DNA from 2 places in the Nocardioides kongjuensis genome. Region 1 is predicted to be linked to the other one. Evidence: predicted binding sites of a transcription regulator. Region 1 holds the regulator's gene; the other holds the start of a gene.
The links. Region 1 encodes HrcA, which represses chaperone genes, less so after heat shock. Its sites were predicted from a motif close to TTGGCACTCGNNNNNNNCGAGTGCCAA; they were not measured.

Region 1 (3,407 bases):
GGGGCTCGGGGGATCAGTGCGCGGTGAACGCGTCGCGGAGCCGGCCGAACATCGACTTGTGCGCCGGCCGGACGTCACCGGTCGGCTGCTCCTCGCCGCGGATGGCCGCCAGCTCGCGCAGCAGCTCCTCCTGGCGCGGGTCGAGCCGGGTCGGGGTCTCGACCGCGATCGTCACGGCGAGGTCGCCGCGCCCGCCGCGCAGGCCGGGCACGCCGCGGCCGCGGAGCAGCACCTGGTGACCGGACTGGGTGCCGGTGGGCACCTGCAGGTCGAAGGACCGCTCGACGTCCTCGCTCTCGGGGAGGTCGGCCTCGAGGGTGGGCAGCTCGATCGTCGTGCCGAGGGCGGCCGCCGTCATCGGCACCGACACCGTGCAGTGCAGGTCGTTGCCGTGGCGCTCGAAGACCTCGTGGGGAGCGACGTGGATCTCGACGTACAGGTCGCCCGCGGGGCCACCGCCCGGCCCGACCTCGCCCTGCTCGCTGAGCTGGACGCGGGTGCCGTTGTCGACGCCGGCGGGGATCTTGACGGTGAGGGTACGACGTGAGCGGACCCGACCGTCGCCCGCGCACTCGCGGCACGGGTCGGGGATCACGGTGCCGAAGCCGCGGCAGGCCGCGCACGGGCGCAGCGTGCGGATCTCGCCGAGGAACGAGCGCTGCACGTGGGCGACCTCGCCCTGCCCGTGGCAGGTGTCGCACGGGACCGCGTGGCTGCCGGGCGCGGCGCCCTCGCCGCCACAGGTGGTGCACCGAACCGCGGTGTCGACCTTGAGCTCGCGGGAGACGCCGAAGGCGGCCTCGGCGAGCTCGACCTCGATCCGGATGAGGGCGTCCTGGCCGCGGCGCACGCGGGAGCGGGGACCGCGTCCAGCGCCCTGGCCACCACCCTGGCCGCCGAAGAAGGCGTCCATGATGTCGGTGAACGAGAAGCCCGCACCCTGGCCGCCGAAGCCGCCGCCGAACGGGTCGCCGCCACGGTCGTACGCCGCCCGCTTCTGCGGGTCGGACAGCACCTCGTAGGCCGCGGTGACCTGCTTGAACCGCTCCTGGCTCTCCGGGTCGGGGTTGACGTCGGGGTGGAGCTGGCGGGCGAGCTTGCGGTAGGCCTTCTTGATCGTGTCGGCGTCCGCGTCGCGGCCGACGCCCAGCAGCTCGTAGGGGTCCTGGCTCACTTCTCTTCTTCTCAGCTCTCGTCGAGGATGCGGGAGACGTAGCGCGCCACGGCACGCACCGCCGCCATCGTTCCGGGGTAGTCCATGCGGGTGGGGCCGACGATCCCGAGCGCGGCGAGCGCGTCGTCGGGGCCGTAGCCGGTGGCGACCACACTGGTGGAGGCGAGGTTCTCGTACGGCCCCTCGGCGCCGATCCGGACCGTCACCGCGCCGCCGGAGGTCGCCTCGCCCAGCAGCTTGAGCAGCACGACCTGCTCCTCGAGCGCCTCGAGCAGCGGGCGGACCGAGGTCTCGAAGCTGTCGCCGAAGCGGGCCAGGTTGGCCGTGCCGCCGACGACGACCCGCTCGTCGGAGCGGTGGTCGCTCATCGCCTCGACCAGGGTCTCGACGACCGCGGTCGTGGCGGGCGACGCGGGCGACGCACCGCCCTCGTCACCAGCGCCGGGGACCAGCGCGTGGAGCGCGCTGGCGGCGTCGGCGATCACCTCGCCGGTGGCGGCGAGGTTGATCCGCGAGCGCAGCGCTGCGAGCTCGTCGTCGCTGATGTCGGCGTCGAGCTCGACCAGGCGCTGCTCGACGCGGCCCGAGCTGAGGATCAGCACCAGCAGCAGCCGCACCGGCGTGAGTGCCACGACCTCGATGTGGCGCACGGTGGAGCGCGAGAGCGTGGGGTACTGCACGACGGCGACCTGCCGGGTCAGCTGGGCGAGCAGCCGGACCGAGCGGTGCACGACGTCGTCGAGGTCGACCGCACCCTCCAGGAAGCCCGCGATCGCGCGGCGCTCGGCCTGGGTGGTCGGCTTGACCGTGGAGAGCCGGTCGACGAAGAGCCGGTAGCCCTTGTCGGTCGGCACCCGGCCGGCGCTGGTGTGCGGCTGGTGCAGGTAGCCCTCCTCCTCGAGCGCCGCCATGTCGTTGCGGATCGTGGCCGGAGAGACGTTGAGGTGGTGACGCTCGACGAGCGCCTTGGAACCGACCGGCTCCTCGGTCGAGACGTAGTCCTCGACGATCGCTCGCAGCACGGCGAGCCTGCGCTCCTCCTGCATGCCCACCTCCTGAACGTTGCCGAGCGCCGGTGGACCTGGCACTCCACCGCTGGGAGTGCCAATCCTAGCCCTGACCCGGTCGAATCCCCGGACCCGCGGGACACGCCCTTCCTCGTCCACCAGGATTCCAGTAGGTTAGGCTCACCTAATCTCATGGTCCCCAGCTGCAAGGAGCGGACATGACGCTCGACCCCGGTCTCGACGTACGACGCCTCGCTGCCGCGGCGCGCAGCATCCTCGCCTGCTCGCTCGAGGTGCAGCTGGTCGTCGACGGCCTCGACGACGTCACCGCCGGTCTCGACGACGACGCGCTCGAGATGCAGGACCACGGCGGCCGCCCGGTGCTCAGCTGTCCCGCCGACTCCGCCCTGGCCGTCGCGGCGACGGACGGGCGCGGCGCCCTGCTCACCGTCGCCAGCGGCCTCGGTGAGCCCGGCTCCGCCGACCGGGACGCCACGCTCACCCTGTCCGGACGCCTCGAGGCGCTCGGGCTCGAGGAGTGCGAGTGCTGCGACGAGGTCCGGATGCGGATCGGCGTCGAGCTCGACTTCGTTCTGCTCTCCCGGGCCAGCGCCCCGGACGACGCACCCGACCGGACCCGCCTCCGGGTCCCGCTCGCGGCGTACGCCTCCCCCGAGCACGACCTCAACCGCGGCTTCCTCCAGCGCTCGACCGAGCACGCCAACCGCTGCCACCAGGACGAGCTGCGTCGCGCGGTCGCCTCGATGACGCGCACGCGCCTCGGCGAGGTCGTCGGCGTGCAGCTCACGCGATTGCGTCCCGAAGGCGTCGAGGTGCACTGGGTCGACCCCACCGGCGCGCACCGCAGCGTGCTCCGCTTCGCCCGCGCTGCCGGCTCCACGCAGGACCTGGGCGAGCTGCTGCGCGCCGAGCTGCACGCCGGGCTCTGCTGAGTCCCGGCCGGTCAGCGCTCGAGGGCGAGCGCGAGCTGACGGTGCCCGACCGTCTCGAACCCGGCGATCGCCACCGCGGGCGCCACGGCCACGACGACCAGGCACACCGCGATCGGTGCGCCGAGCGCCGCCAGCCCCACAGCGGCGGCGAGCACCAGCGCGCCACCGCAGGTCAGCCCCACGTCGAACGTGCGCCCGAGGGCGTGCCCGGGCCGGGCCAGCGCCGTCCACTGGACGTGGAGCACCACCATCACCACACCCAGGGGGACCGCG
Region 2 (3,407 bases), 4.8 Mb from region 1:
CGGCCGCGGCGTGGATGATCGCCGAGCCACCGCCGGGGACGATGCCCTCCTCGATCGCGGCGCGCGTCGCGGAGACGGCGTCCTCGATCCGGTGCTTCTTCTCCTTGAGCTCGACCTCGGTGTGCGCACCGACCTTGATCACCACGACACCGCCGGAGAGCTTGGCCAGCCGCTCCTGGAGCTTCTCGGTGTCCCAGTCGGAGTCGGACGCCTCGATCTCCTTCTTGATCTGCTCGACGCGACCCGCCACCTCGGTGTCCGAGCCGGCACCGTCGATGATCGTGGTGTTGTCCTTGGTGACCACGACGCGGCGGGCCTGGCCCAGCACGTCGAGACCGACCTGGTCGAGCTTGAGGCCGACCTCGGGCGAGACGACCTGGCCGCCGGTCAGGACCGCGATGTCCTGCAGCATCGCCTTGCGGCGGTCGCCGAAGGCCGGGGCCTTCACCGCGACGGCGTTGAAAGCGCCGCGGATCTTGTTGACGACCAGCGTCGAGAGCGCCTCGCCCTCGACGTCCTCGGCGAGGATGAACAGCGGACGACCGGCCTGCACGACCTTCTCCAGCAGCGGCAGCAGGTCGGCGATCGCGCTGATCTTGCCCTGGTGGATGAGGATGTACGGGTCGTCGAGCACGGCCTCCTGGCGCTCGGCGTCGGTGACGAAGTACGCCGAGATGTAGCCCTTGTCGAACTGCATGCCCTCGGTGAACTCGAGCTCGGTCGAGGGGGTGTTCGACTCCTCGACGGTGATGACACCGTCCTTGCCGACCTTGCCGAACGCCTCGGCGAGCAGGTCGCCGATGTGGCTGTCGCGCGAGGAGACGGTCGCCACGGAGGCGATGTCCTTCTCGTCGTCGACCTCGCGGGCGGCGGCCTTGAGGGCGTCGGCCACGGCGGCCGCGGCGGCGTCCATGCCGCGCTTGAGACCCATCGGGTTCGAGCCGGCGGCGACGGCGCGCAGGCCCTCGTGGACCAGCGCCTGGGCGAGGACGGTGGCGGTCGTCGTACCGTCTCCGGCGACGTCGTTGGTCTTGGTCGCGACCTCCTTGGTGAGCTGGGCACCGAGGTTCTCGAACGGGTCGTCCAGCTCGACCTCACGCGCGACGGTCACGCCGTCGTTGGTGATGGTCGGGGCGCCCCACTTCTTGTCGAGCACGACATAGCGGCCCTTCGGGCCGAGGGTCACCTTGACGGTGTTGGCGAGGGCGTCGACGCCGCGCTCGAGGGCGCGCCGGGCGTTCTCGTCGAACTCCAGGATCTTGGGCACTACTTCACTCCTTGGGTGGAAAGCCGAACGCCCGGGACGTCACGCACGGATGCGGACGTCCCGGGCGGTACGAGACTCAGCTCAGGCGATGACCGCGAGGACGTCGCGGGCCGAGAGGATGAGGTACTCGGCGCCGGCGTACTTGACCTCGGTGCCGCCGTACTTGCTGTAGATGACCTTGTCACCCACGGCGACGTCGAGCGGGACGCGGTTGCCGTTGTCGTCGACGCGGCCGGGGCCGATGGCCAGGACCTCGCCCTCCTGGGGCTTCTCCTTGGCGGTGTCGGGGATGACCAGACCCGAGGCGGTGGTCTGCTCGGCCTCGAGGGGCTTGACGACGATCCGGTCCTCGAGCGGCTTGATGTTGACCGACACGATGTCGACCTCCACTTTCTAAGACTGTCTGGGTGTGTCCTGCAGGTGACCTGCGCTGGCACACTCGCGGTGAGAGTGCCAGAAACGAAACTAGCACTCTCCGCAAGGGAGTGCCAGAGGCACCCCGCTCCGGGATGTGGCGAGGACCTACCAAAGTCGGTTGACCCGAGCCCCCTGGGCGCCGATAGCGTTCCTGGCATGTTCGGTGCCCTCGGCCGTCTCGTGTCCCGTCGCCCCTGGTACGTCATCGCCGCGTGGCTGGTCGCGACCGTCCTCGTCGTGATGTTCCACCCCAAGGTGGAGGCGACCACGGACCAGGCGGACTTCCTCCCTGACTCCTACGACTCCATCAAGGCGGCCACGTTGATGGCCGACGCGTTCCCCGACCAGACCGACTCCGGCGCGACCGTGGTCTTCGACCGCACCGACGGAGCGAAGCTCGCCGAGACCGACGTCGCGAAGATCGGCGAGATCATGCAGGGCCTCGACCTGCCGAAGGTGTTCACCTCCGCCGGCGAGCCGCTGCTCTCCCCCACGAGCGAGGTCGCGATCTCCAACCTCGCCCTCGCCGAGGGCGTGACCGGCCAGGACGAGAAGGAGCTCGACCAGGTCAAGGACCTGCGCGACGAGCTGAAGAAGGCGACCGACGGCACGGGCCTGCGAGCACAGACGACCGGCTCCCTGCCCCAGAGCTACGACCAGATCCAGTCGAGCGGAAACGCCGAGGCGATCGTCGGGCTCGCGACCGTCGTCCTCATCGTGCTGCTCCTCAGCATCATCTTCCGCAGCGTGCTGATCACGCTGCTGCCCCTGGTGGCCGTGATCGCGTTCATGACCCCGATGGCCAATGGCCTGATCGACATCGCCGCCAAGGTGTTCGGCCTGCAGAAGGACCCGTCGACGACGGTCATCTTGATCGTGGTGCTGTTCGGTGTCGGCACCGACTACGTGCTGTTCTTCGTCTTCCGCTACCGCGAGCGCCTGCGCGAGGGCGAGGAGCACCGCGCAGCGGTGGCGCACGCCATCGAGCGGGCGGGCGAGGCGATCGCCTCCGCGGGCGGCGCCGTCGTGGCGGCGTTCATGGCCCTGCTCCTCTCGACGCTCGGCATGTTCCGCTCGATCGGGCCGTCGCTCGCGATCGCGGTCGCGGTGTCCGTCGTCGCGGCGCTCACCCTCATCCCGGCCTTCGCCACCGTCGTCGGGCGCGCCTTCTTCTGGCCGTCGAAGAAGTGGCGGATCGCGTCCAAGGGTGCGCGGTTCGAGAAGATCGGCAACGCCGTCGGCCGCAGCCCGGTCCGCTACGCGCTCGTCTCCGGCGGTGCCCTGCTGGTGCTCTCGATCTTCGCGCTCAGCTTCACGCCGACCTTCGACATCGGCTCGTCCAGCTCGGCGAAGAACATCGAGTCCGCGAAGGCCTCGAAGACCCTCGAGGAGGGCGGCTTCTCCGCCGGCGCGACCCAGCCCGCCCCGGTCGTGCTGCATTCCGACGAGGCGCTCGACCCCGCGACCTTCCCGGCGTTCAAGGCCGCCCTGGCCGACGCGAAGGGCGTCAGCGACGTCGCCGACCCGATCCCGGCGCCCGACGGCAGGACCGCGATCTTCATGACCACGCTCGAGCACGACCCGTCGTCCGACGACGCGCTGGACGACGTACGCGAGGGCCTGCGTCCGGCAGCGGAGAAGGCAGCACCGGACGGCACGACGCCGTACGTCGGCGGGCTGACCGCGATCTTCGTCGACTTCCAGGCCGCGATGAACCGCGACT

Region 2: the regulator HrcA is predicted to act here: its motif matches at 1,733-1,759, upstream of groES (co-chaperone GroES).

Annotation. Positions count from the first base shown of each region.
Region 1 covers NZ_JACCBF010000001.1:528,356-531,762, reverse strand. Annotated here, with positions in the region: gene dnaJ (molecular chaperone DnaJ) at 14-1,174, opposite strand; gene hrcA (heat-inducible transcriptional repressor HrcA) at 1,186-2,220, opposite strand; gene BJ958_RS02520 (hypothetical protein) at 2,400-3,134, shown strand; gene BJ958_RS02515 (low temperature requirement protein A) at 3,146-3,407, opposite strand, start outside.
Region 2 covers NZ_JACCBF010000001.1:5,327,663-5,331,069, reverse strand. Annotated here, with positions in the region: gene groL (chaperonin GroEL) at 1-1,267, opposite strand, end outside; gene groES (co-chaperone GroES) at 1,349-1,642, opposite strand; gene BJ958_RS25590 (MMPL family transporter) at 1,841-3,407, shown strand, end outside.